3 regions of the Vibrio penaeicida genome follow, and region 2 is predicted to be linked to each of the others. Evidence: predicted binding sites of a transcription regulator. Region 2 holds the regulator's gene; each other region holds the start of a gene.
The links. Region 2 encodes MetJ, which represses methionine synthesis genes. Its sites were predicted from a motif close to TTAGACNTNTANANGTCTAA; they were not measured.
Positions count from the first base shown of each region.

Region 1: the regulator MetJ is predicted to act here: its motif matches at 2,127-2,146, upstream of metE (5-methyltetrahydropteroyltriglutamate--homocysteine S-methyltransferase).
Region 3: the regulator MetJ is predicted to act here: its motif matches at 7,493-7,512, upstream of metN (methionine ABC transporter ATP-binding protein MetN).

Region 1 covers NZ_AP025144.1:1,306,265-1,316,169, reverse strand. The annotation lists gene metE (5-methyltetrahydropteroyltriglutamate--homocysteine S-methyltransferase) at 1-2,001, opposite strand, end outside; gene LDO37_RS06165 (LysR substrate-binding domain-containing protein) at 2,214-3,125, shown strand; gene LDO37_RS06160 (DUF4250 domain-containing protein) at 3,175-3,375, opposite strand; gene LDO37_RS06155 (hypothetical protein) at 3,449-4,072, opposite strand; gene LDO37_RS06150 (sensor domain-containing phosphodiesterase) at 4,235-6,712, opposite strand; gene LDO37_RS06145 (ABC transporter substrate-binding protein) at 7,009-8,058, shown strand; gene LDO37_RS06140 (ATP-binding protein) at 8,055-9,905, shown strand, end outside.
Region 2 covers NZ_AP025144.1:3,806,815-3,816,719, forward strand. The annotation lists gene LDO37_RS17030 (bifunctional aspartate kinase/homoserine dehydrogenase II) at 1-33, opposite strand, end outside; gene LDO37_RS17035 (O-succinylhomoserine (thiol)-lyase) at 33-1,199, opposite strand; gene metJ (met regulon transcriptional regulator MetJ) at 1,496-1,816, shown strand; gene LDO37_RS17045 (malic enzyme-like NAD(P)-binding protein) at 1,923-3,185, opposite strand; gene rpmE (50S ribosomal protein L31) at 3,453-3,668, opposite strand; gene priA (primosomal protein N') at 3,971-6,172, shown strand; gene cytR (DNA-binding transcriptional regulator CytR) at 6,423-7,427, shown strand; gene LDO37_RS17065 (SPOR domain-containing protein) at 7,538-8,074, shown strand; gene hslV (ATP-dependent protease subunit HslV) at 8,185-8,721, shown strand; gene hslU (HslU--HslV peptidase ATPase subunit) at 8,735-9,905, shown strand, end outside.
Region 3 covers NZ_AP025144.1:3,219,377-3,229,281, forward strand. The annotation lists gene glyA (serine hydroxymethyltransferase) at 1-776, opposite strand, end outside; gene LDO37_RS14505 (YitT family protein) at 1,125-1,736, shown strand; gene treC (alpha,alpha-phosphotrehalase) at 1,966-3,651, opposite strand; gene treB (PTS trehalose transporter subunit IIBC) at 3,719-5,143, opposite strand; gene treR (trehalose operon repressor TreR) at 5,356-6,306, opposite strand; gene LDO37_RS14525 (MliC family protein) at 6,403-6,762, opposite strand; gene gmhB (D-glycero-beta-D-manno-heptose 1,7-bisphosphate 7-phosphatase) at 6,771-7,322, opposite strand; gene metN (methionine ABC transporter ATP-binding protein MetN) at 7,630-8,664, shown strand; gene LDO37_RS14540 (methionine ABC transporter permease) at 8,654-9,331, shown strand; gene metQ (methionine ABC transporter substrate-binding lipoprotein MetQ) at 9,397-9,905, shown strand, end outside.

The DNA of each region.
Region 1 (9,905 bases), 1.6 Mb from region 2:
GATAACGTCGGCATCTAACGCGGCAACAGATTCAATGATCTCGTTAAACTCGCTGTAACACATGTGGGTGTGAATCTGAGTTTCAGGTTTTGCACTGGCCGCAGAAATTTTAAAGGATTCAACCGCCCAGTTTAGATACTCTTCATGGTCACGCTTCTTAAGTGGTAACCCTTCGCGAATCGCAGGCTCATCAATCTGAATAATGTTGATCCCCGCATCCTGTAAATCACTGACTTCATCGCGTAATGCAAATGCTAACTGCTGCGCAATTTCTTTACGAGTAACGTCTTCACGTGGGAACGTCCAGCACAAAATCGTAACCGGTCCTGTAAGCATGCCTTTCATTTGCTTACTAGTGAGAGACTGAGCATAAGTAGACCACTCAACGGTCATCGGCTTTTCACGCTCTATATCAGCCACAACAATCGCAGGTTTAACGCAGCGAGAACCGTAACTTTGAACCCAGCCAAACTTGGACGTTTGGAAACCCGCTAAATTCTCCGCAAAATACTCCACCATGTCGTTACGCTCGGCTTCACCATGAACCAGAACATCAAGGTCTAATGCTTCTTGACGCTCGACCGCATCTTTAATGTGGCCTTTCAGCGCGGCTTCATAATCGGCTTCCGACAATTTTCCGGTGCGGAATGCACTGCGTTGCGTGCGGATTTCGCTGGTTTGAGGGAATGAACCGATTGTCGTGGTTGGTAGTAGAGGTAACCCCAATACTTCTGCTTGGTGATGGGCACGTTCTTCGTATGGAGCACTGCGGTTAGCTAATTCACTTGTAATAGCGTTAACTCGTGCTTTCACTTGAGGCTTGTTCACATGATCCGCGGTTTTACGGGCAACAATCGGTTGGCTGTAAATTTCACATTTTGCGATGGCTTTCTCATCACCATTTAAAGCAGCACCAAGCAGGCTAACCTCACTCAGCTTTTGTTTCGCAAACGCGAACCAGCTTTTCACTTCTTCGGTTAACTCAGTTTCAAGCTCAAGATCGATTGGGCTGTGCAGTAAAGAACAAGAACTGCCAATCCATAGATTTTCACCCAGTTTTTCTTTTACTGGTTGCAGCTTCTTCAACCAAGCATTAACGTCTGCACGCCAAACGTTACGTCCATTAACCACACCAGCTGATAACACCCAGTTTTCAGGCAGTTTGTTGACGATCGCCTCTAGCTGTTCAGGTGCCGCTGAAAGATCAACGTGTACACCGTTAATTGGAAGTGCGGTGATGTAATCGAAATGTTCTTCTACTGAATCAAAGTAAGTGGTCAGAAGAAGTTTTACATCACTCTGAATAACTTGGTAAGCCAGCTTAAATGAATCCAACCACGGTTTGTCTAACTCTAGACCAAGGATAGGTTCGTCAATCTGTACCCACTCAACACCGAGCTCTGCCAGTTTAGCTAAAATCGCTTGGTAAGCCGTAAGAAGGCGTGGAAGGAGTGTAAGGCGATCAAACCCCTCTTCAACTTCTTTACCCAAGAACAGGTAACTTACCGGGCCAAGAAGAACTGGTTTTACTTCATGTCCAGCTTGAATAGCTTCGTTTACTTCTTCAAAAAGCTGCGGCCAGCTCACTTCAAATGAAGCATCGCTGCTAAATTCAGGAACAATGTAGTGGTAATTAGTGTTGAACCACTTCGTCATGTCGGATGCTGCAGAGCCGCAACCACAACTGGATTGTGACTGACCGCGACCAACGCGGAACAGTGTATCGAGATCTGGGAAACCTTCTTTATGTCGTGAAGGGACATTCCCCAATAGTAAACTGGTCGTCAATACATGGTCGTACCATGCAAAATCACCTGCTGCTACATAGCTCAGCCCACTCTCTGTTTGATCTTTCCAATGGCGCTGTCTTAATTCGCTGCCCACTTCCTTAAGCTCTTGCTGTGAAATTTCACCTCGCCAATATTTTTCCTGCGCAAATTTTAGTTCTCGTTTCTCACCAACACGTGGATAGCCGAGGATATGAGTCTTAGTCGTTGCCATAGTTATTATTCCTTGCACATAAATTTAAGAAGTCTGGATGGCTAAAATATCTCTCGAATCGCCTAGTTGAGCAAATTCCATTTATTCAACTTGTTTATTATTTTTTTTCATGTTTTAAATTTTATTTAGCCATCTAGACGTTTACAAAGAGGTCAAAAGCTCGTATTTTATGAACATATGTCATAGAGAACATGGAAAAGTGAGAGAAGCTCATGATTGAATTGAAGCATCTGAGAACATTGACATCATTAAGGGATACCGGATCACTAACAGCAACAGCAACCGCCCTGCACTTAACGCAGTCGGCACTTTCTCATCAGATAAAGGATTTAGAATCGCGCATTGGTGGGCAGCTCTTTTTGCGTAAAACAAGACCTGTGAAATTCACCTCTGAAGGTGAAATACTGCTCAAAGTCGCCGACGAAGTTCTGCCTAGGCTAGCGATGGCAGAAAGTGAACTCGCCAGTCTTAAGGAAGATGTTAATGGTCGGTTGCACATGGCCATTGAGTGCCATTCCTGTTTTCAATGGCTCATGCCCGCTCTAAAGGAATATCAGCTCGCGTGGCCCAGCGTTACATTGGATTTTTCTTCCGGTTTTGGGTTCGAACCATTACCGGCATTGATGGGAGGGGAGCTCGATTTGGTCATCACCTCCGACATTCAGCCAAAATCAGAAGTGCACTATGAGCCTCTGTTTGATTTTGAAATGAGACTAGTGACTTCCACCACCCACCCACTTGCAGAGTTGGAAAGTATTCAACCGCACGATTTAGCCGATCAAACGATCATTACCTACCCTGTGCAAAAGCAAAGGTTAGACATTGTTAAACATTTCCTTCAGCCAGCAGGCGTTGAGCCCGCTAAATGGAAGCAGTGCGATAACACGTTAATGCTGGTTCAAATGGTTTCTGCTGGGTTAGGTGTTGCCGCTTTACCAAATTGGGCGGTCATTGAGTTTTCACGCCAAGGGTTGATCACGAGCAAGCCACTATCGGATGGCCTTTGGAGAAGGCTATTCGCAGCCACTCGCAGCAGTGAAAGCAAAAAAAGGTACCTACAAGCGTTCTTCAACACGGCTCGACAGCAATGTAAAAGTCATCTTGAAGGGATTAAGTTGGCATAACAAAGTCGATACCTATCTGGTCTAGCTGTTTAGGTATCGAATCATTGCATTATCGATCGTAAGATTTAAATTGGTTCGTGAGTGGGTCGTACTGATAACCCACCACATCCAGCTTGCCCACCAAGCTTTCAACGTCCATTTCATAGGTCGTAACCAACTCTTCAAAACTGTCACATTCCAAACGCAATTTTTCGTTCACTATGCCCAGCAATATGATGCTATCGAGGTTGGTGATGTTACTCAAATCCATGGCACTTTCCCCTTTTCAGGTTACCTAATTAAAGGTTAGCGTCTATTAGGAAAAGTGCTATTTGATAGAAGTATTATATTAGAGACTGGAACCCAAATTGTGAGGCAAGTAGGCAACACACTGCCACACTTAACTGAATTTTAGTTGGCGTTTGGTTAAACAACATATGCCAGCACCAGATTAGGAGCGCAGTGATTAACATCGCAAAGCCCGCTAAAATTTGAGTGGTAAAGTGCTCTATGGCTTCGGGAGGAAGCTGATACGCCTGAACTAATGAGACGACGGCAAAGAGCATTCCGCTGACGATACCGGTAATAGGTAATATACGATGGAAGGCTTGTAATCGAGAGCGAGAAACTACCAACATAAGCTGCGCAAATGCCGCACCTAACAAGATGCCAGAAATAGCAACATTGACCCCACCCCAAAATGTGAAACTTTGCGCTATCACATGTGCGAGTGCTATCAATCCACTCAATGCCGATAAATTCAATATGTGGAAAGAGCCCGTTTCACGTGTTTTTCCCGTTTGGACTTTAGAATAAAACGCCACCAAAACACCAGCCGTTACCAATCCAAGTAGGCTAATGGTCGCGGTCGCTATCCACAATGCGATGAAGGCAGGCAAAAGCTTGTGCAAACGACCTCTTTGCCCTGGGCAAATGTCCCCTTTTTGCAGCACTAAAGTGATAACCAATTGTGCTCCCAGTGTCATCGGAAGCAATTGAGCGAGAAAATAATCAAGCATTATTAGGCAGAGTTACGTCATTCAAAATTGTGGCTCGGATAATAACAGACTCTAATTACCCAAGTAACCACCTTTAACAACTCGTTAGCCTTACGTTACACCCTAGTAACCTCAACTGGCTAAAAACTTGAGCACTTTGTTCTTGGTCACTATGCCTAAACACTCTCCTTTATCTCCGGCGATCACCCAAGGCAATGGGACGCCTTTTTTAACAAGTGCTGGAACATCTTTAAGTAACGTCGCATGGCTAAGAACAGTAAATTTCGTTTTCATAACTTGGCTAAGTTTGCGTTTTAGAATTTGCGTGTCGCGTTGCGTTTCTAACTTAGTGCCAAACGTTGAAGTCATATGAAGGTTATACACTTCTCTATCAATCACCCCAACGCAATGTAAACTATCTGTGACCACCATGGCTTCTAAATCTGTTCGCAGGAAAATCTCATGCACTTCACTCAGTGCCGTGCTGGGTTCTAAAAATGGCGACATTTGTTCATGCAAGCTCAGTATTCCTGCCCCCTGCTTAGGCAGAGAAAAGCGACGCAATTCGTTCTGTTTTTTCACGTAGTGACGTGCTGTTTCAATATCATCAATAGAAACGGGTTTAGAGAAGTAATACCCCTGTATGTAATCCACACTCAACCCAGTAAGCACCTCAATTTCTTGTATGGTTTCGACACCTTCGGCAATCACTTTTACACCTAGGGTATGAGAAAGATCCACCAGCATTTTCACAATGAAGTATTTGTGTGTGCCAATTTCTATATCGAATATGAATTCTCTATCGATTTTCAGATAATCGAAGTGACCATTGCTTAAGTAAGTAAAAGACGAATACCCAGTACCAAAATCATCAATTGCGACGTTAACACCTCTTTGTCTCAGTGCTTTCAATGCCTGTATATGGCAATCTTCACTATCAAAATAGGCACTTTCTGTAAGTTCAATGGTCACCAGTTTAGGGTCCACACCCGACTCCTCGACCATATTCAAAGTGTTTGTCAGCACTTGTTGCGCACTCATTTTGGTATTAAGTGAGCGATTTATCGTAATCCCCACATGCTTGCCGAAGTGACGATGAATTCTTTCAAGATAATGCAACGACTTGGAACCAATAATTTTGTCCAGAGTCGACACAAGGTTCAGGTCTTCAGCAATATTGATCATTTCTTGAGGTGTATATTGGAGTCCTTCAACAGAAGGAAAGCGGCAAAGTGCTTCAAATTTAATGACTTGCCAGGTTTCAGTGGAAACAATGGGCTGAAAGTGCACGTCGATGTTTTCTTTCTTGATAAAATCCGTTAAAAGCTCCTCAAGCTTCTTCCTTCGAACCGTTTCTTCATGCATAGAACGGTCGAAGAAGCTTATGTTGTACCCTTTTTTACTCGAATGCTGTTCCAACATCGCCTGAGTCGCATGAGTAACCAACATTTTAGGTTGATTGGTATCGTACCCAAGAACAGATACGCCAATTTTCCCTCTTGTAACGAGCTTGAAAAGATGTTCGTTACCAAACTGACGAATAGCCGTCATGAAGCGCCTGATCTCGCTATGGATAGCCCTAACTCTATTGGCAGAATTGACGCATTTTAGTGCGCACACGAACAAGTTATCCCCTTTATAGCCACAAAGGTATTGCTCATCCACCTGAGCAACGGCGTTTGAAAACGCAACCCTCTGCTCTAACGTAGAGTCTTCATCGAACGCAGGTTCTATTGCCAAAACAATAATGGTATGAGAATGACTGTAATGTTTAACCATGTTGGCTAATTTTGATTTGAATTCGTCTTCATTAGGAAGTTGCGTCAGCAATTCAATCCCACCATATTCCGTGTCAGCAATTCGGTACAAGTGATTGGATAAATCGACAGTAAAGCCCACGAAATATGTTTTACCATTCGCCATCTCCACTTTCTGGATAGTGAGATCTTGAGGCTCCGTTTGACCATTTGCTCGCTTAGACAAAATGGTGCCGCTCCAGTGACCCTCTCTATGAATCAATCGCCAAATTTCTTCAAAGAAAGTATCACTGTGTTTTCCTGCGTTGAACAGGCTCGTTTTTTTGCCCAACAAATCATTAAATTGATAGCCCGAACGTTCGATAAAATAAGGGTTGCAAGCCAATATCCGAGTATCACTGTCGGTGATAACAATACCATGGTGTCGGTTCTCAAATATCGCTTGGAAAATTTGCCCGATTTCGTACATAGAAGATAAGTAGAACAACGGTCGGATATAACCCAAAAGAACATCACCTTCCGCTCGACTTACTTCGACTTCACAATAAATAAGTAACCCTTTCGTTGGGGTTAGAACACAGAAAATTGAGTGTTTCGAATTGCATTCATGCGTTGACTGAAGCGCGCCTACCAGCTTTTTTTTATCGTTTACCGGCATTATTTTCAAAAGATCAGCAATAGTCTGAACTTTAAACTGGCTATGAATGCTCTCGACTAAAAAGGGGTCTAGAAACTGAAACTCGTCACTACTGGCATTCCAACGCCAATTTGCGGCTTTATAACCCTGCACCTCCCCTTCTTCCCCACTGGAAATACTCATAGCGTTCAACACTGAAATTAGCGATGTATTCATATTCGATGCAACCCCTTACATTGCAACTAAGAACTCTTATTACATTCAAGCAAACTCTTAAATAATCGGGCGTGACTGGATCAACATTTGTTTGAAAAAAAAGCACTTCATCCAAATTAGCTGCTGTTGTGTGATGTCAATCCCTTTTCATAAAAGCGCAAAAATTGCTCACCAATATATTGGGGTTTCTTTACACCTCACACTTGAAACGCCCTCAATCTCTCCTAGCCTTATCTTTAGGCAGTTAGCTCTAAAGCCACTCGTGTCCATCGAACAAATGACAAGAGAAATAATCAATGGGACGTTCCAATTCAGCTCAACTAAAACCATATACTTATTATTGCCATGCACTCATCCACCAGTGGTCAAATAGACACATTGTATTAATTTCATTCATCGTCATATCACTTGGTGCAATCACACCGAGCCAAGTTTTTGCTACAACGGTAAACGTGAATTACGTGATTGGGCTAGCAACATGGAGCGGTTATCCAGATAGCGTGGCTGGCTTTAAAGCTGGGCTTGCCATATATGGAATACAGGAAGGAAAAAACGCCTCGTTCATTATGGGCAAAACAGGTGCTAACAAAGAATTACAAACCAAAGTCGCCAACAAAATCAAAGATGCTCGACCAGATTTGGTTTACTCATTGACTACTCCGGGCACAACCATCATCAAGAACGTACTGCCGACAAGCACACCAATTGTATTTTCGATTGTGACTTATCCAGCCGATTCAGGGTTGATAGATTCGTTCGATTATTCAGGCAACAACCTCGTTGGCACCAGTAACTATGTGTCTAACAAACACTATGTCGCCCTACTTAAAAAGGTTCTTCCAGAGACTCGTAAAATAGCGATTTTTCACCGTAAAGGAGAGCCTAATTCTAAAATCCAGGCTTCCAATATTTTACGTCTAATGAAAAAAGAAGGGATAACGGTAAAGATTTTGGCAGCGACAAGCGTAGAACACGTATCTGAACTGGCCATGGACCAACTAGGTAAGGTCGATGTTTTTATGACCACCACAGACACCCTTATGCAATCGGGAGGGGAAGAAGCACTCATTACTCTATCTCATCAACACAAAATTCCGATTTTAAGCTCCAATAAATCCGGCATTTTGAAAGGCTCTACCTTTGGACCCGTCGCCGATTTCTATACGCTTGGGAAAATGGCAGGGGAGAAAGCAGGACAAATCTTAGTTAATGATGTGCCACCAACGCAGCTTCAATCAGAGCTCCAAGAGCCACCGCTCTTTATGGTTAATACAAAAGCAATAAACATGATGGGAATATCCATATCGGTCGATATTCGCGATCAACTCATTTGGGTCGACGAATGAAACTCACAACGAAGGTTGTTTTTACTGTCATTACAACACTGAGTATTCTCATGGCTGTAATGGGGTACTTGCTGGTATCTAACACCAAATCCGAGATGTCTGACCGCTTATACAATGAGATGGCTCTAGACTCTAGCTATGCACTGAAGCGCCTCAATACAAACATTGAAGGCAACATTGCGATGGCTAACATCATTTCTAAAAACAGAGACATAGCGAAAGCACTCGACTTACTGGAAAACAGAGGGATTAACCAAATACTGAATAGCTTGCTAGAGGTGTATCCGTTAATTAACTACATTTTAATTCTCGATGAAGAAAACACCGTATTTGCCACGTCCACCGTCGACACGGAAGGCAATAAAATTAACGGAGAAAGGCTGTTGCTGGAAAGTGTGACTCAACACCCTATGTACAAGGAATCCATAGAAGGCAAAACAGTCGTTAGTGACATTCTCTACGACCCTTACCTTCCTACATTAGGGTTAGACCAGCACTTATCACAATGGTTTACAGCCGAAATTAAGATCCGAGGTCGGAGTTTAGGTAAAGTCATCATCTCAACAAATTGGACAAAAATTGCTTACGACTTACTCGGAGAGATCAATCAGTCCATCATCAATGCAGGTCGACCACTTAAGCTCGTCTTACTTACCGACATGGAAGATAAAATCTATGCGTCCTATGCGCAAGGCGATCTTCTTCTTTCTAACAATACCTATTCACAAGGAAAAACGTACTTACAAAGCCACTCAGAGCTGACGGCAAGTAAAACATTAGATCGTACAGGTGCTGTACTCAAAGCGGTGGTTGTTTACGATAGAGACAAAGCTTTTCAACCTATTTACGACTCCAATCAATTCGTTTTACTCTCATTTATCACAGGCAGTTTCATTATCGCCACGGTTATTGTTGTACTCCTCAGAAAGCTGGTTTTGCACCGTCTCGCTTTGTTGCACCGAGCGACCTACCACATTGGACAAGGCAATCTGGATATCAACATTCCTTCGCTTGGGAAAGACGAGCTCGCTGAGCTGGGACAAGCGATTAACGGAATGGTGGATGGTCTGCAGTCCAAAACCACGTCCATTGAGCGCCTAAATGAAGAAATATTCACCCGTAAGGAAGCGCTAAAAGAAAAAGAAATCAAAGATTTTCAGCTTTCTGAAGCAAATAAATACATCAAAGGCATTAGCGATAACGCTCCCCAATTGTTCTCTTACGTCGGTAAAGATCTTCACTACAGGTTTGTAAACCGAGCCTACCAAGATTGGTTTGGGTTACCGGAAAATGAAATCTTAAATCAGCATATAAAGCTCATACTTGGAGAAAAAATATTCAATGAAGTTCTCCCTTATCTAGAGCAAAGTCTGGCAGGTAAAGAAACTCAATTTGAAAGCCGAATAGATGCTGGATTGGGGCAATCTAGGCATATCAGAGCGACATATTTGCCAGATATAGTAGATGGAGAAGTCGCGGGTGTTTTTGTGTCCGTTGAGGATTTAACCAACATTAAAGAATCGGAAGAAAAACTGAAAGAAACCGTGTCTTTAATGGAAACCATATTGCACTCTGCCGAGAACGGGCTGCTTGTCACCGACAAACATGGCCACTACCTAAAAATGAATCAGCAATTCTGTCAAATTTGGCAGCTTCCAAGCTTGTACACTCAAGAAGGCGGTTCATTGAGTTTCGTTCACCAAATTCGCTCTCAGCTTGTTGACCCGTCTTCATTCACACTCTCCCCTGATCAGTTAAATGCTGGCAGCCTTGAGCGCTCGTTCGACACGTTAGAGCTAAGAAATGGGAAGATTATAGAGAGAATTTCTCACCCAATGTTGCAAGAA
Region 2 (9,905 bases):
ACCAAATTTATGCAATTGACGTTCGAGAGTCATTACGCCACCTCCTTGGCTTTTGCAAAGGCTTGCTTCAAATCAGCGATCAGATCTTGCGCATCTTCAAGACCCACAGACAAACGTAGTAATGTTGGGGCAATGCCCGCTTCTTCTTGCGCTTCATCACTCATGGCACGATGGGTCATTGAACTAGGGTGACAGATCAGGCTTTCCACCCCTCCCAATGATTCTGCGAGCGAGAAAAGCTGGAGAGAACTGGCAAAACATTTCATTTGCTCAAAGCTTCCATTCAATTCAAAGCTGAGCATAGAACCAAAGCCCGATTGCTGCTTTTTGGCAATGTCATGACCTGGGTGCTCTGGCAAACTTGGATGGTAAATGGTGCCAACCAATTCATGTGTTTTCAAAAATTCTAATATCGTGTTCGAGCTCTCTTCATGAGCTCGCATACGTGCACCAAGTGTACGTAGGCCTCGTAGAGTCATATAACTGTCGAAAGGCGTGCCAGTTGCGCCAATGCAGTTACCCCACCACGCTAAATCTTCCGCGTGTTTTTCATCTTTACAAATGATGACACCACCAATCACGTCAGAGTGACCATTAATGAATTTAGTCGTGGAATGCACAACGAAATCTGCACCAAGAGTAAGCGGTTTTTGGTAAACCGGTGTTAAAAACGTGTTATCGACTGCGACAAGCGCACCGACTTGTTTTGCTTGTTCGCAAATTTTCGCAATATCAACAACACGTACCAAAGGGTTTGATGGTGTTTCAAGTAAGACCAGTTTAGGTTTTTTGCTGAGTGCTTCAGCAAGAGCGGCTTCATCGGATTGATCAACAAATTCAACTTTGAAGTCACCCTTTAGTGAGCGAGTGTTAAAGAGTCGATAAGTACCACCATAGCAATCGTGTGGCGCGACAATAAGATCGTCAGGACCTAAGAATGCCGTCACCCAAAGGTTAATGGCTGCTGTACCAGTATTGGTTATGATGGCGTTTGCACCTTCTTCCAGCTCAGCTAAAGCTTGCTCTAGCAAGCCTCGATTTGGGTTACCTGAACGCGTGTAGTCATATTTGGGCACTTCACCAAACGCAGGAAAGCCATAGTTCGTAGACAAGTAAATTGGTGGGACAACTGCGTGATACTGAGTATCCGCTTCAATACCAGTGCGTACGGCAATAGTGGCTGGCTTTCGTTGGCTCATAAATAGGGTCTTCCTTTCCTGTGGTGCAAACTTTTCGAGCCTCTGTTATACCAATTACGAACGCGAGTTAACATGCGTGTAACGTGTTTTAACAGAGATAGTCACGATTAATATGCAATACTTTAGCGTTCTCATTTTAGGACGTCAACACTTCTAGACGTCCATATGTCTTTGCTTGTGGCAGTAAAAGTCGCTAAAATCGTTTTTATGAACGGCTAAGTCGCTAAAACACATGAAAAGAGCTTTCTGTGCGGAGTAGCCATATAACTTAGATAAATAATAATTGAAGGTGCGCAATGGCAGATTGGAATGGCGAATACATAAGCCCCTATGCTGAGCATGGTAAAAAAAGCGAACAAGTAAAAAAAATTACAGTATCGATTCCGTTAAAAGTACTTAAAGTACTGACAGACGAAAGAACACGCCGCCAAATTAACAATCTGCGTCACGCCACCAATAGCGAACTGCTTTGTGAAGCTTTTCTCCACGCTTATACAGGCCAGCCATTACCGACAGATGAAGATTTGAGAAAAGATCGCCCAGACGATATTCCGAGTGAAGTGAAAAAAATCATGACGGAAATGGGCATCGAGTTCGAAGCCTACGACGAAGAATAAGCAAAAAAGAGGGGATAGCCTAGGCTATCCCCTCTTTTTTATGTGTATTGAAAAAGCAATGTACGTTTAATCTGACACACATGAAAAGTGAATCAGATTGTCATATTCAGGATTGCATATAGTTTTCAGGCATTTCAATTCGAGCAACGCCTGAATCAATGGCAGCTTGCGCAACAGCTTTTGCTACACGTGGTAGTAAACGAGCGTCCATCGGTTTCGGGATGATGTAACCGGAACCAAATTCTAGCGCCGTAACACCTGCCGCTTTTTTCACTTCTTCTGGTACAGGCTCTTTTGCTAATTGTCGAATAGCATCCACCGCTGCGAGCTTCATTTCATCATTAATTTCACTGGCACGAACATCCAACGCACCACGGAAAAGAAATGGGAAACAAATAACATTGTTAACCTGATTCGGGTAATCGCTTCGACCCGTCCCCATGATCAGATCATTACGAACTTGATGGGCGACTTCCGGTTTGATTTCTGGATCAGGGTTAGAACACGCGAAGACAACAGGTTTATCCGCCATCAACTTTAGAGCTTCTGCAGGCAACAAATCAGGGCCAGACACACCTAAGAAAAGGTCGGCACCCTCAATAACATCTTCCAACGTGCGCTTATCTGTATTGTTCGCAAACAGCTGCTTGTATTCATTCAGGTCATCACGGCGAGTATGAATCACACCTTTACGATCCAGCATGTAGATTTTTTCGCGCTGTGCGCCACATTTGATCAGCAGTTCCATGCACGCAACGGCAGCAGCCCCCGCACCTAAACAAACAATTGTCGCATCTTCGAGTTTCTTATCTTGAAGTTCAATCGCATTCAACATACCGGCAGCCGTCACAATAGCCGTGCCGTGTTGGTCGTCATGAAAGATGGGAACATCACAACGCTCGATAAGTCGCTGCTCAATTTCAAAGCAATCTGGCGCTTTAATGTCTTCTAAGTTAATGCCGCCAAACGTATCGGCAATGTTGGCGACGGTATCAACAAATTCATCAATCGTGCGATGTTTCACTTCGATATCGATGGAATCAAGACCAGCAAAACGCTTAAAAAGAAGCGATTTACCTTCCATCACAGGTTTGGACGCTAGTGGTCCTAGGTTACCCAACCCAAGAATGGCTGTACCGTTAGAAATGACAGCCACCATATTACCTTTGGCAGTGTACTTATAAACATTGTCAGCATTTTGCGCGATCTCACGTACAGGTTCGGCTACGCCAGGGCTGTAAGCCAGCGCGAGGTCTTCTACTGTATTGGCTGGCTTGGTGAGTTCGACGGAAATTTTACCGGGAGTAGGTTGAGCGTGATAATCCAGAGCTTGTTGGCGAAAATCTTGTTGGCTGTTGTCTTCAGACATGTGGGGACGTTCCAATTATTGTTTTTTGAGTAGGTAAAAGGTGTTTCTTGCATTGTTAGCTGAAGCCGACCGCAAATTTAACTTCAACTCTTTATTATACTAAAGTATGACTTGCAATCTTCATAGATTGCCAGCGTCAAAGAAAGGTCATTTTGAAAGAGCTAAGACCACTTAACCGAGAGCTAAATCAAAAAACATTTATTTCATGAACGAAAAAAGGACGCCGAGGCGTCCTTTTCAAATTTGGTCAGTATTACGAATTCGTAATTACTTGCTGCTAAGAGCACCAAAACGCTTGTTGAAGCGATCAACACGGCCGCCAGTATCAACGATACGCTGCTTACCAGTGTAGAACGGGTGACATTTGTCACATACGTCTAGGTGGATAGAATCTTTGTCTAGAGTTGTTTTGAACTCAAAAGTGTTGCCACAAGAACATGTTGCTGCAACAGCTTTGTATTCTGGGTGAATACCTACTTTCATGGGATAACCTCAAATTGGGCCGTGTCGCCATCCGATTCTATGCCGGACACCACACGTAGTTTCAGATAAATCGATGCGGAATGACCACATCATCAAGGCGCAGTATAGTAATGAAACATTTAGGTAGGATCAACCTATTTGGCAGTTTTTTCGCCAACTATTTTTGATTTAGAGGCAGTTTTCACCCGTTTACCCTACGGGTAAGAAAATTCGAGTTTAGCCAGATTTGATGGATAGGTTACTTAGCGAATCTTACTCAGTTATACTCACTTTATTCCTATCAGGTTCTTTATAAAAGATTTATGCGCCCTTCTATTGCCAGAGTCGCTTTGCCCGTACCATTGGACAAGCAATTTGATTACCTAATTGCCCCCCATCAATTTCCAGTGATTGGCGGTCGCGTGAGCGTACCTTTTGGCAGGCAAACTTTGGTTGGTATTGTAACGGAGCTCGTCAGCCAGTCTGAGTTTCCCGTTCATCAGCTAAAGGGAATTAAAGCAGTACTTGATGAGTCACCGGTTTGGCAAGGTTCTCTGTACGCATTACTGCAGTGGTGCAGCCAATTTTATCTCTATCCACTAGGTGACACGTTAGCGAATGCTATGCCTGCTTTATTAAGGAAGGGAAAGCCTGCCAACTTCAGTACTTTAAAAGAATGGGTTATTACTTCCTCTGGTAAAGACCAAATCATGAGCGGGTTTGGTCGAGCCGTTCAGCAAGCAAAAGCAATGCACTTACTCGCAAACGGAACTGTTCCCCATCAAGTGATGCTCGACAACGAAATATCCAGCCAGGTATTGAAAACCTTGCAAGAGAAAGGCTGGGTAGAACAAATAGAAAGTAAGCCTGTTGCCTTAGATTGGACAAAGCAAGTAGAAAGCACTGAGGAAAAGCCCAAGCTCAACGAAGAGCAATCTGTTGCGATTGCAGCTGTAAATAGCCATAAGGACTTTGGCTGTTTTCTGTTGGAAGGGGTTACTGGTTCGGGTAAAACCGAAGTTTACTTGAATATGATTAAGCCCGTTCTCGATAAAGGAAGGCAGGCACTGGTTTTGGTACCAGAGATTGGATTAACACCGCAAACCATCAATCGATTCAAACGTCGCTTTAATGTCCCAGTAGAAGTTATTCATTCAGGATTAAACGATACCGAACGTTTGAATGCTTGGTTAGCGGCACGTGATAAACACGCCGGTATTGTCATCGGGACTCGCTCTGCATTACTGACGCCGTTTGCCGATCTTGGCATCATCATTGTCGACGAAGAACACGACGCTTCATATAAACAACAAGACAGTTTGCGTTATCACGCTAGAGATGTTGCGGTGATGCGAGCGGCTAAAGAGAAGATTCCTGTCATATTAGGCAGTGCAACCCCTGCTCTCGAAACTCTCCACAATGCATTGAATGGTAAATATCATCACTTAACCTTGGCTAACCGCGCTGGTGCCGCCATGCCCACAACCAATAAAGTGCTGGACGTAAAAGGGCTATACCTTGAGAGCGGCTTATCCGCCCCATTGATTGCCGAAATGCGCAAGCACTTAACGGCTGGCAACCAAGTCATGCTATTCCTCAATCGCCGAGGCTACTCACCTGCCCTCATGTGTCATGAATGTGGGTGGATTGCCGAATGCCACCGTTGCGATGCCTACTATACATTTCATCAAAATAGTCGAGAAATGCGATGCCACCACTGTGGTGCTCAACATCCAGTCTTGCATCAGTGCCAAGGCTGCGGCTCGACACAATTGGTATCCGTCGGTGTTGGCACAGAGCAGTTGGAAGAACAACTTGCCAGCTTGTTTCCCGAATTCAAAGCAATCCGAATAGACAGGGACAGTACCCGACGTAAAGGCAGCCTAGAGAGTGCCTTGAAATCCATTCGGAATAACGAATATCAAATCCTGATTGGCACGCAAATGCTGGCGAAAGGTCACCATTTTCCAGACGTCACGCTCGTTGCGCTGATTGATGTTGATAGCTCGTTGTACAGCAGTGACTTTAGAGCTTCCGAAAGGCTAGCTCAGCTCTTTATTCAAGTGGCAGGGCGTGCAGGTCGAGCCAGCAAAGCAGGGGAAGTCATCTTACAAACACACCATCCTGAACATCAGTTACTGCAAGCTCTTCTTCATAAAGGGTATGGACATTTTGCTCAAACAGCACTTGAAGAAAGGAAGCTTGCCTTACTGCCACCTTACACTTTTCTTACCTTATTTCGCGCTGAAGCAAATCATGAAGAAACGGGTGAGCAATTCCTAAGACAAGTAAGACAAACCATTGAATCTAATCCAATTTTCAACAGAGAATGCATGGTATTAGGTCCAATGCCCGCACCATTAGCTAGACGCGCTGGCAAGTCGCGTTGGCAACTAATATTGCAAGCTCCGTCACGATCTTTAATGCAAAAATTGTTGTACAGTTCAAAGGTCGTCATAGACGCACTGCCATTGGCAAAAAAAGTGCGATGGACAACCGATATTGAGCCCCAAGATCTTAGTTAGAAGTAAAATCTCTGTAAATTGATGTGATGTCAGTTCTGTTACTCAACGGTATTTTGTAGCTAGTTTGAGAAAATGAATATGATCCTATGTGATTGATGTCACGCTACTTATGCAAAATTTGTTAATCTGCCCGTAAATTAATCTTAATTTAGAGCATAAAATATCCAATAAAAAAGTTGCTCACGTCAGCGCTAGATATAAATCTTATAGATGCTATTACAGCCATGAAAAATAAAGAGGACAACTTACTATGGCGACAATGAAGGATGTTGCCCAGCTAGCAGGAGTTTCTACTGCAACCGTATCACGAGCTCTGATGAACCCTGAGAAGGTTTCATCTACTACGCGTAAACGTGTAGAGAGCGCCGTTTTGGAAGCTGGTTATTCACCGAATTCACTGGCAAGAAACTTACGACGTAATGAATCCAAAACCATCGTTGCAATTGTACCTGACATCTGTGACTCCTATTTCACTGAGATCATTCGTGGCATTGAAGATGTAGCTGTGGAAAATGGATATCTCGTACTGTTGGGGGACAGCGGTCAGCAAAAGAAACGAGAAAGCTCGTTGGTCAACTTGGTTTTCACTAAACAAGCCGATGGCATGTTGCTTTTGGGTACGCACTTGCCATTCGATGTCAGCAAACCGGAACAAAAAAACCTGCCACCACTGGTGATGGCTTGTGAATTTGCACCGGAACTGGAATTGCCGACAGTCCATATTGATAACCTAACATCTTCTTTCGAGGCGGTGAACTATTTGACGCAAATGGGCCACTCCAAGATTGCTCAGATTTCAGGGCCAGACGATGCTGCGCTTTGCCAGTTTAGAAACCAAGGGTATCAGCAAGCGCTGAGAAGAGCTGGCATAACGATGAACCCCACTTATAAAGAGATGGGAGATTTCACCTTTGAGTCTGGTCACAAGGCAGTCACCAAATTGCTTTCGTTACCAGAGCCACCAACCGCTGTTTTCTGTCATAACGACGCCATGGCAATTGGAGCAATCAAAGGAGCAAAAGCCGCAGGATTAAAAGTACCTCAAGATTTATCCGTTGTAGGCTTCGATGATATTCAGTTTGCTGAATTCTGCGACCCTCCACTAACGACCATCACGCAGCCACGCTATGAAATCGGTCGACAAGCCATGCTGATGCTGCTTGAAATCTTGAAAGGTCGTGACGTTCACGCAGGTTCACGCCTGTTGGAAACACACTTGAAAATCCGAGAAAGCGCCGCTCCACCAAGAACTTAACACGTCGAAAGTGGACTCACCTGCAAGCTTTTCACTGGTAACACTGGTTTTCCAGAGCAATTCTGGATTACCATGTTACCCGTTTTTTATTGACTGCAAGCTGTTAAACCGTGGCAAATAAAGATTACGTAAGAAGAGGGCGTGGGCAAAAGAAGCCTACCAGAAAACAAACATCCAATAAGAAGCCGTGGAAAGCAGGTCTTATCGCCATTTTACTTGCTGGCGGGTTTGGTTATGGGCTTTATATACTCAGCCAAGATCCTGAACCACCCAAACCTCAGATTGCTCAGAAACCGAAGAAACCGGTGAGCAAACCTAAACCACTGCCACCACCACCTGAAGAAAAGTGGGAATACGTCGATTCACTTCCAAAGCGAGAAGTGCAAGTCGAAGCCAAAGAGCAAGTGGTGTCGGAGATTCCATATATAATGCAATGCGGAGCCTATAAAACGCTCGCGCAAGCAGAAGCACGTAAAGTAGATATAGCCTTTCAAGGCATCAGCAGTAAGATCCGTAAAAAGGAAGGCAGTAGCTGGTATCGTGTCGTGCTCGGACCGTATGTTAAAAAACGCGATGCAGAGCGCGATCGTCACAAACTTCAGCGCGCCAAGATAGAGCCTTGTGCCATCTGGAAAGAGTCGCAATAGAACACTGCGTTCATGACTAAATTCACAAGGGAGCCGTTGGCTCCCTTGTTTTTTTATCTCCAGCCCTCATATCCGAGTTATATCGCGAGCGAATTAATAGGTTAATAAAAGTGACTACTATCGTATCTGTACGCCGAAATAATAAAGTCGTCATCGCCGGAGACGGTCAAGTATCGTTGGGTAACACCGTAATGAAAGGCAACGCAAAGAAAGTGCGCCGCCTCTACAATAATAAAGTACTAGCTGGATTTGCCGGCGGTACGGCAGACGCCTTCACTCTTTTCGAGAGATTTGAAAGCAAACTGCAAATGCATCAAGGTCACCTAACAAAAGCGGCCGTTGAATTGGCAAAAGACTGGCGCAGTGACCGCGCATTAAGAAAACTTGAAGCTCTACTCGCCGTAGCGGATGAAACAGCCTCGCTTATCATCACTGGTAATGGTGATGTGGTTCAGCCAGAAAACGATCTCATCGCCATTGGCTCTGGTGGTAACTTTGCGCAAGCCGCAGCCACTGCTCTGCTCGAAAATACAGAGTTAGACGCCCGTGAAATCGCTGAAAAATCGCTGAAAATTGCTGGTGATATTTGTGTTTTCACCAACCACCATCATACCGTTGAAGAACTCGACACCGCGGCGCAAGAATAATAAGGATTACCCTATGTCTGAAATGACACCTAGAGAAATTGTTCACGAATTAAATCGTCATATCATCGGTCAAGACAAAGCCAAGCGCGCTGTAGCCATTGCGCTTCGTAACCGCTGGCGTCGAATGCAGCTCGAAGAAAGCTTGCGAGCTGAAGTCACCCCAAAGAACATCTTAATGATCGGCCCAACGGGTGTGGGTAAAACAGAAATTGCTCGCCGCCTAGCTAAGTTAGCCAATGCTCCGTTCATGAAAGTAGAAGCAACGAAATTCACAGAAGTAGGCTATGTCGGCAAAGAAGTCGAAACCATTATCCGTGATTTGACCGACGTTGCGATCAAAATGACGCATCAGCAAGCGATGGAAAAAGTAAAATTCCGCGCGGAAGAACAAGCTGAAGAACGCATTCTGGATGCATTGCTTCCTCCACCACGTGAAGGCTGGGGTTCAAGCGAGAACACAGAAGATAAGTCCAATACTCGTCAAGTTTTCCGCAAGAAGCTGCGTGAAGGCAAGCTAGACGACAAAGAGATCGACATTGAAGTGGCTGCGCCTCAAATGGGCGTGGAAATCATGGCTCCTCCTGGTATGGAAGAGATGACCAACCAACTTCAAGGCATGTTCCAGAACCTTGCAGGCGATACCAAGAAAAGCCGCAAGATGAAGATCAAAGACGCATTTAAAGCGCTAGCTGAAGAAGAAGCCGCGAAACTCGTCAACCAAGAAGAACTGAAAGAACAAGCCATCTATAACGTAGAAAATAATGGCATTGTCTTCATTGATGAAATTGACAAAATCTGTAAACGTGGCGAGAGCTCCGGTCCAGATGTGTCTCGCGAAGGTGTCCAGCGCGATCTGCTTCCTTTGATCGAAGGTAGCACGGTGTCGACCAAGCACGGCATGGTAAAAACAGACCATATTCTGTTTGTCGCGTCCGGCGCATTCCAAGTAGCGAAGCCATCCGATCTGATCCCAGAACTGCAAGGTCGTCTACCTATTCGTGTTGAGCTAGAAGCCCTAACAAGCGAAGACTTCAAACGCATTCTAACCGAACCTAAAGCTTCTCTGACTGAGCAATATTCCGCGCTAATGGCGACGGAGTCTGTCGATGTGAGCTTTACTGAAGACGGCATCTCACAGATTGCTGACGCAGCATGGCAAGTCAACGAAACCACAGAAAATATCG
Region 3 (9,905 bases), 590 kb from region 2:
CCACCAGGGAATACTGCTGAGTTCAGCTTCTTGTAGAAGTCTTCACCTTCATTAGAAAGGATAAGACCACCACGTGGACCAGCCAGTGTTTTGTGCGTTGTTGTAGTAACAACGTGAGCATGTGGTACTGGGTTAGGGTAAACACCCGCTGCAATTAGACCAGCAACGTGAGCCATATCTACAAAGAAGTAAGCACCTACTTTGTCTGCAATTTCACGCATGCGCGCCCAATCACAAACTTGGGAATAAGCAGAGAAGCCACCGATGATCATTTTCGGTTTGTGCTCTACTACTAATGCTTCCATTTCGTCGTAGTTTATCTGACCAGCTTCATCGATACCGTAAGGGATAACGTTGTAGTGTTTACCTGAGAAGTTAACTGGAGAACCGTGAGTTAGGTGACCACCGTGCGCCAGGCTCATACCTAGAACCGTATCACCTGGGTTAAGAAGCGCCATGTACACAGCACTGTTTGCTTGAGAACCTGAGTGAGGCTGTACATTTGCGTAATCCGCACCAAATAGTTCACATGCGCGATCAATAGCCAATGCTTCAACTTTGTCTACGAACTCACAACCACCGTAGTAACGCTTGCCTGGGTAGCCTTCAGCGTACTTGTTTGTTAGCTGAGAACCTTGCGCTTCCATTACACGTGGGCTGGTGTAGTTTTCTGAAGCGATAAGCTCGATGTGCTCTTCCTGACGAAGAGTCTCTTCTTGGATTGCTGTAAATAGGTCCGCATCGTAATCAGCGATGTTCATATCACGCTTAAGCATCTGTATCTCCTGACTCAGATTTACTGAAAGTTTCAAAAAAACCACACAACGACCAAAAGCAAACGTTTTCGTCACCGTATTTGATGGGGTGCATTCTACATAATTTGATCTGCGTCATAAAGTGACTTTTGCAACTTTCTTTATGTAGATATTTCATGTTCCGTTTGAGTGTTCATCATAGTGGTGGTCTATATCGTTTCTCTAAACTATATCACTGTCAACTTAAAGGTTTACACCCTGTAAAATCAAAGATACATAAGTTAGAGGTAGAATTACCATTCAAGCTATCGAAAGTAGCAGTTTTTCACTAGTATTCCGCTCAATTTCGGTAAGTTAACATGTAATTTGATGGAAAAACACACAAGAAAAGAAGATTGGATCGCAATACTGACAGGCACATTTTTAGTCGCGCAGGGCGTATTCTTCTTACAGAATGCGACTTTACTGACGGGTGGAACCACAGGGTTAGCGCTTTTAATTAGCCAATTTGTGCCTTTTAGTTTCGGCGTTCTCTATTTCGCATCAAATATCCCATTCTATATTTTAGGCTGGAAACGCTTTGGCAAAAGATTCGCGCTGACCAGTTTAATTTCTGGTGCGCTTGTTTCTATATTCGCAGATAACCTGCACTGGCTGATTCAGATTTATAGCATTAACCCACTTTACTGCGCGATATCGGGCGGATTATTGATGGGACTAGGCATGCTGATCTTATTCCGACATCACACCAGCCTTGGTGGCTTTAATGTGCTTTGCTTGATTATTCAAGATAAGACTGGGTTCTCAGTTGGCAAAAGCCAGATGATCATTGATTGTGCGATTCTAATTGCATCATTCTTTTTCGTTTCGCTTGAAGTCATCGGCTTGTCTATTTTAGGGGCAATCGCGCTGAACTTAGTATTGGCTATGAACCATAAACCCACACGATACAGTGTAAGTAAGCGCTCAGTTCAACACTAATATCCCCAAGTGGGCTCATATTCTGCCCCACTTCATCGTCTAAGAGCTTGGAAAGGACTCGTCATTCCGCTGCGTTCTTTATTTTGAAGTGAGAAAGGCTTGAATTGAAACAGAATATGAGGCTCTGAATCCTGCATTTTGAGGTTACTTGGGGATATAAAAAAACAACGTCAGCAACAAAAAGCCGGGCAATCCAATTGCCCGGCTTTTTTATGCATTTATTTTAGCGCTAAATACTCTCAATGATAAAAACACGGCTTTCATAGGGTTCAAGAGATTGATTCGAACTCTGAACCAAACTCAACTGCTCAACGGTTTGATAATTTCCAAGCACGCCTTTTGCTTGCTTCATGTCGTAACGGCTCGGTAGAGTGATTTCGACCCGTTCTTCGTAGAAGTTGTTAATACAAATTAGCGTCTGAGAACCGTTGCTACGAGCGTAGGCAAAAACAGACGGATGATCCGGCATTAAATCTTGATAGTCTCCATCCGTTATCACGGGGAGTTCTTTGCGTAGATGAACGAGTGACTGATAAAAATAGAAGACTGAGCCTTTATCTTCGAACGCTGTCATTGCATTCACATCACGGTAATTTCTAGCAACATCAATCCATGGAGTCCCTTGGGTAAACCCTGCATGTTCAGAATCATCCCACTGCATAGGCGTTCTCGAGTTATCACGTGACTTGCTCGCTAAAATACGAAGCATGTCGTCGGAGCTCCCCCCTTTCTGATTCACCATGATGTCATACATATTCGTGCTTTCGACATCTCGGTATTGGTCTATTGAATCAAAATGAGGGTTTGTCATACCGATTTCTTCACCTTGATAGATATATGGTGTGCCTTGCATGAAGTGTACGGAAGCGGCGAGCATTTTGGCTGACTCGACTCGGTATTGCTCATCATTACCCAACCGACTCACGATGCGGGGTTGATCGTGATTACACCAAAATAGAGCGCCCCACCCCTTTCCGTTTAGGCCTTGCTGCCAGTGGTTAAAGATGGATTTCAATTGAAGAAAATCAAACGGAGCAAGCCCCCACTTCTCACCGTTCGGATAATCCACTTTAAGATGATGAAAGTTAAACACCATGGATAGTTCTTTACCATCCATCGAAGAATATTTCTGGCAATGCTCTAGCGTCGTTGAAGACATTTCCCCTACGGTGACGCTGCCATATTTTTGAAATACCGTCTGGCTGATTTCTTGTAGATATTCATGTACGCGAGGTCCGTCAGTGTAAAATCGACGGCCATCCCCCACATCATCAGATGGGAAATCTTGCTGTTTAGAAATAAGATTAATGACATCCAAACGGAACCCATCAACGCCTTTTTCTGCCCAATACTCTATTATCGCTTTGACTTCTTCACGAACTTGCGGGTTTTCCCAATTCAGATCAGCCTGCTCTTTAGCAAATAAGTGCAGATAATATTGGTTAGTGGAGCCATCAAGCTCCCACGCTGAACCACCAAACTTGGATTCCCAGTTATTAGGGACATCACCATTGAGTGGGTCTCGCCAAATATAGTAGTCGCGGTATGGGCTATTCTTATCACCCAAAGCTGATTGGAACCAAGCATGCTCTGTCGACGTATGGTTAACGACGATATCCATGATTATACGAATCCCTTGGCGATGTGCCGCGGCAATCAATTCATCAAAATCCGCCATAGTGCCGAAATCAGGGTTAATGGCAAAGTAATCCGAAATGTCATAACCATTGTCGACCATCGGAGAACAGTAAACAGGCGTTAACCAAATAGCGTCAATGCCCAGAGCTTTCAAATACTCTAACTTTGAAATGATCCCCTGAATGTCTCCAGTGCCAGAACTTCCGCTGTCACAAAAACTTTTTGGATAGATTTGGTAAATAGACGCTTTGCGCCACCAGTCGTTATGAATAGTCATTGTTTCGTTCTCAGAGTAAAGCGCAGGCAGCCAACAAGGGGGAAGAGAGCAGGCTGCCTGCTGTATGTTATGCGGCTGCTGTTTCTAAATTGCCTTTATGTTGAGCGCGCTTATAGAAGAAGAGAGTCAACATCGCAGGTACAAAAATCGCAACTAGCATGGCGATGCTGAATATAGTCCAGTATTGAGGCTGTATAGAGAGAATACCTGGCAGGCCACCGACTCCAATGCCGTTTGCCATCACACCCGCACTACCACATATTGCCGCCGCAATAGCAGAGCCGGCCATGGCACTTAGCATTGGGAATTTGTATTTGAGGTTGATACCGTACATCGCAGGCTCCGTTACACCAAGATAGGCGGAAATGGCAGCAGGAACAGAGATATCTCGCTCACCTTCTTTACGGCTGATAATGATGATACCGACGACGGCAGAAGCCTGTGCAATATTAGACAATGCGATTAGTGGCCAAATTGGCGTACCACCCAACTCTTGCATTAACTGTAAATCAACAGCATTGGTTGTGTGGTGAACACCGGTGATCACTAACGGTGCGTAAAGGAATCCAAACACGGTGGCACCAATAATGGCAAAGTCACCCGTCATTGCCGCTTTAGCCGCAAACGCGACACCATCGCCCAGTAAACGTCCGAAAGGACCGATCAACGAGTGAGCAAGGATCACAGACAACAAAATAGACACAAATGGCACCACAACAAGGTATAGGTATCCCGGTACAATTCGCTTGAGGTTTGTCTCTATAAACGCCAGCGCTACACCCGCCAGCATTGCAGGTATTACTTGTGCCTGATAACCCACTTTTTCAATCACAAACAATCCAAAGTCCCATACTTCGGGCACTTCTTTACCGATTAAATAAGCGTTCATAAGTTGAGGTGAAACTAACGTCACACCTAATGTAATACCCAATATTGGTGTGCCACCCAGCTTCTTCACCGTAGCCCAACATACGCCGACGGGTAGGAAGAAGAAAATCGCTTCACCAATTAGCCATAGAAACGAATGGACGGTCGCCCAAAACTGACTGATTTGCGTCAGTGTTTGGCCATCGAACATCTTGATATCGCCTATAACGTTGCGAAAACCAAGAATCAAACCACCCGTAATGATCGCCGGTAGAAGGGGAACAAAAATTTCGGCTAGGTGGGAGATGCTGCGCTCTAAGATATTCATATTCTGACGAGCAGCTAGCTTGGACTCGTCTTTGCTAGCGCTGCTTTTCCCTGACAGTTCAAGTAAAAGCTTATAGACGTCGTCCACTTCATTGCCAATCACGACTTGAAATTGACCAGCATTTGTAAAACAACCGCGAACGATAGAAATGCTCTCTAGCCTTTTCACATCCGCTGTATCGGTATCATTTAGTACAAAGCGCAATCGAGTTAGACAATGGCTTACACTCGCAATGTTATCGCTTCCCCCTACAAGTTCGAGGATTTTGGCGACATCTTTCTTCGCTACCTTACTCATAACTGTTCACCCTATTTGAATTCACGTTCTATTTTATTTCTTTTGGGACCGTTCCCAATTGTTATTATTCATATTGACATCACTAATAATAAATCAAAATGGGAACAGTCCCATTAATTGAACATGATCACATTAAAAATGTAGTGATAAATAGAAAAAGAAGTACTGAATTTTTATTCTTATTAAATTACAACGAGTTGAAAAATTGTACGCTAACTGGGAAGAGAAGGGGTTAGAGTGACGTGAGTCACCTCCGATTGATTCTGCAGTTGGTCGACCAGCAGGTTAGCGGCTTTTCTTCCAGCTTCCGCATACCCTGGGTCAATACTCTGTGTGTTTGGGAACAAAAATGAAAGTAAAGCGTTCCCACCAACCCCAAATACAGTTACGTCAGTTTTACCGAGCTCTTGAAGCCTTTTATTGACGCCTAATGCAATTGAATCACTGGCACACACAATGGCATCGGTTTTTGTACCCAATACCGTATCGACTAAGTGATAACCGCTTTCATGACTCAGTGCACCCGTCGTGTAATTAGGCGTTAACGCATGGCTTTCACACCACCGAATGTAAGCTTGCGTACGCAAACGGCCCGTTGTCACATCCGTATCATCCACACCAATAAAGGCAATGTGTGTTTTGTTCTGTTGGCTAAGTTGATTCAAGGCCATCTCGATGACGGATTGATTGTTGTAATTCACAGAAGATATTTCAGAAGAATCCGACGCAATGACTACCGCTCTATGCCCCCAAGATTCCAGTTCGTACATATCGCAATCTGAAAAACCAAACACAATTACACCATCAACATTTCGACGCTTTAAAACAGCGAGGTGCTCATTGGTCTTTTCACAGTCAAATTGGCTTTCCATGATCACGACATCGTACCCAGCGGCATACAACGTTTTTAAAAGCAGGCTGACGACAAGGTTCTCTGAGGGAGAATCCAAACGAGAAATAATCACTCCGATGACTTTCTGACTGCCTCCTCTCATTGATTGAGCAGACTTAGACGGAACATAACCAGATTCAGAAATGATTTGCTCTACCTTTTTACGGGTATCTGGTTTTACTTTTGGATCGTTCGTTAAAACACGAGAAACCGTCGATTTACCGACCCCTGCTAATCGAGCGATATCCAAAATAGTGAGCTTCTTACTCATAGGATTTCAAATTTACTTGTCGTAGTGATAAAGGAATATTGCCGAAGTTTGGCATCGAATTGCAATATTCCCTCATAGAAAGAGTGAGATAAATACTTAAAACAAGGTATTTTTAGACGATAGCGATGTCTTTTTAGGCGTATTTTGATTGCACATTTGCATCGGAACATTAGGCAAAGACAGACTGGCTTGGGTCCCTTTCATCCAGAAAACATACCCCATACGACGATTCTCAAATTTCTCACCAGAAGCACTCGGCACGCGATCCATGAGAAAGCGCTCATTGTTTATTTCCAATTGCAGCTCATACTCATTAATAGGGTGTGTCCATATTTCTAAGTCTTCGCCACATATATATGCGTTATTAACCGAAGTGCTTGAGCTAGAACTGCAGCCAGTGACCACCAACCCCGTGCTCACCAACAGTGCACTCACACTTATAAATTTTTTCAACATGGAACGAGCTAGCTCTTAAGGTAGGCAGGGACATCTTTGATGCTGTCTAATACGACTGACGCCAAAGACTCTCCTTTCTCGGTAACAGGTTTCCCAGTGCGGACAAGAACTCGTGTTCCAACACCTGCCGATTGAGCGGCCATCATATCTTCCGCTTTGTCACCCACCATAACGGAATTTTCCATGTCTATTTTTAAGAAATCACGGGCAGAAATAAACATACCGGGCTTGGGTTTTCGGCATTCACAATCTTGCTTGTAATCCCCGATACCATGTTCAGAGTGATGCGGACAATAATAAAAGCCATCAAAATCAACGCCATTATCAACGAAATTCCAATCCATCCACTGAGTAAGAGAAAGAAAGCGATCTTCGCTAAACATCCCTCGCGCTATTCCGGATTGATTCGTAACAAGTACCAGTAGGTAACCCATGTCTTGAAGTTGCTTTGTTGCTTCAAATACACCGTCTATGTATTCAAAACTATGTTCATCATGCACGTAACCGTGGTCTACGTTGATCACACCATCACGGTCAAGAAAAACGGCAGGTTTAGCCAAAATCGAATCCTCAATGCACTCTTAATCAGAACAAATTATTACATGCTTTATAGCACTTCGCACTATGCAATTACTTTTTAGCCTCGATGGGGGAATAAGCGGCAAAAATGCTCGCGAGCGTATGCATACCCTTGCTTTAAGCAAAAATCACCCATTATCTGTAAAGCTATATAGACGTCTAGACGTAAAAATACCTATTGACTTAAAAAACAGAAAGCCATAGCATCGACTGAAAATTTAGAGCAAGTTCAAAATATTATTCTGTTCACTCTATTCGCTTTTCAGTTTATTCCGCACGGTTGTTTATATGATTGAAATTAATCAAGTAAATAAGGTTTTCTATCAAGGCAGTAAGGAGATCAACGCCTTAATAGACATCAACCTATCTATTCCCCAAGGCGCAATCTTTGGCGTCATTGGATCTTCCGGTGCAGGGAAAAGCACACTGATTCGTTGCGTTAACATGTTAGAAGCACCAACGTCTGGCGAAGTTATCGTAGATGGTGTCGACTTAACAAAGCTTTCTAAGTCTGAGCTTGGAAAAGCGCGCCGTAACATCGGCATGATATTTCAGCACTTTAATCTACTATCTTCCCGTACGGTATTTGAAAATATCGCTCTTCCTCTAGAACTTGCGAGCGCAGACAAATCAAAAATCGAAAGTAAAGTCACCGAACTTTTGGCACTGGTTGGGCTAAGCGACAAACGTGACACCTACCCAGCGAACCTAAGCGGTGGACAAAAGCAGCGTGTTGCGATTGCTCGTGCATTGGCATCGGACCCAAAAGTTTTATTGTGTGATGAAGCGACCAGCGCACTGGACCCAGCGACAACTCAGTCGATTCTTGAGCTGCTGAAAAAAATCAACCGACAGCTCAATATCACCATTCTGCTGATTACACATGAAATGGATGTGGTTAAAAGTATCTGTCATGAAGTTGCCATTATTGGTGATGGAAAACTGGTTGAGAAAGGCACCGTTGGCGAAATATTTGCTCACCCTAAAACTGAATTAGCACACAATTTCATTCGCTCCACTTTGGATCTTTCCATTCCTGAAGATTACCAAGTTCGGTTGAAGTCAGAACGTGTCGAAGGTAGCTACCCGTTGGTTCGCTTAGAGTTTACGGGCGCAAGCACCGACGCACCTCTGATGACGCAAATCGCTCGAAACTACGGTATTGATGTGAGTATTTTAAGCTCCGACTTGGATTATGCTGGCGGCGTGAAATTCGGAATGATGGTCGCGGAGCTCTTTGGCGACGAAGAAAGCGAAAAAGCAGCGCTCGATTTTATCCGCGAACACAAAGTTAAAGTAGAGGTACTTGGTTATGTCCTTTAAGTCAGTAACAGAGTGGCTAAGCCTAAATGGCGATCTTTTGCTGGGTGCAACGTGGGAAACCCTATACATGGTCGCGGTTGCGGGCATCGTTGGGTTCGCTGTGGGTATCCCATTAGGTGTTATTTTACACACCACTAAGAAAGGTGGCTTACTGGAAAATATCGCTTTAAATAATGTTCTAGGTGCGATTGTGAACATCGGTCGCTCTGTACCATTTTTGGTTCTAATGGTTGCCATTATCCCTGTCACCAAATTACTTGTTGGTACATTTATCGGCACCACGGCAGCAATTGTACCGTTAACGATTGGTGCTATCCCATTTGTTGCTCGCCTGATTGAAGGTGCACTACTCGAAGTGCCAAGTGGTCTTGTTGAAGCCGCGCAATCTATGGGAGCAACACCAACCCAAATTATTACAAAAGTACTGCTTCCAGAAGCTCTACCTACCATCGTGAACTCCGTAACCATCACCATGGTTACATTAGTGAGCTATTCGGCAATGGCTGGCACCGTGGGCGGCGGCGGTTTAGGGGATGTCGCGATTCGTTACGGCTTCCACCGATACGATGTTGTGATTATGGCTGTTACCGTCGTGATGCTTATCGTACTGGTACAAATCATTCAATCAATCGGTGACGCGCTGGTACGCCGCGTTGACCACAGATAACTCAATTTTTAACGTTAACAGTTAATAAATAAAGAATTTTTGGATTTAGAATTAAGGAGAATACAATGAAATATAACCTTAAAAGCCTTTTGGCCATCGCAGCAGCAGCGTCTGCATTAGTACTAACAGGCTGTGGCGAGAAAGAAGTCGACACAAGCAAAATCAAAGTTGGCGTAATGGCAGGTGCAGAAGCACAAGTTGCTGAAGTGGCTGCAAAAGTAGCGAAAGAGAAATACAACCTAGATGTAGAGTTAGTGACGTTTACCGATTACGTAACACCAAACGCAGCACTCGATGACCAATCTATCGACATTAACGCATTCCAGCACAAGCCATACCTTGATCAGCAAGTAACGGATCGTGGTTACAAACTGACTATCGCTGGTAACACGTTTGTTTACCCTATCGCGGGTTACTCTAAGCAAGTAACGTCGGTTGATCAGATTCAAGAAGGCGCTCGTATTGCTGTTCCTAATGACCCAACAAACCTTGGTCGCTCTCTACTTCTTCTAGAACAACAAGGTCTTCTTACTCTACGTGAAGGTGTTGGTCTACTAGCAACTGTACGCGATAT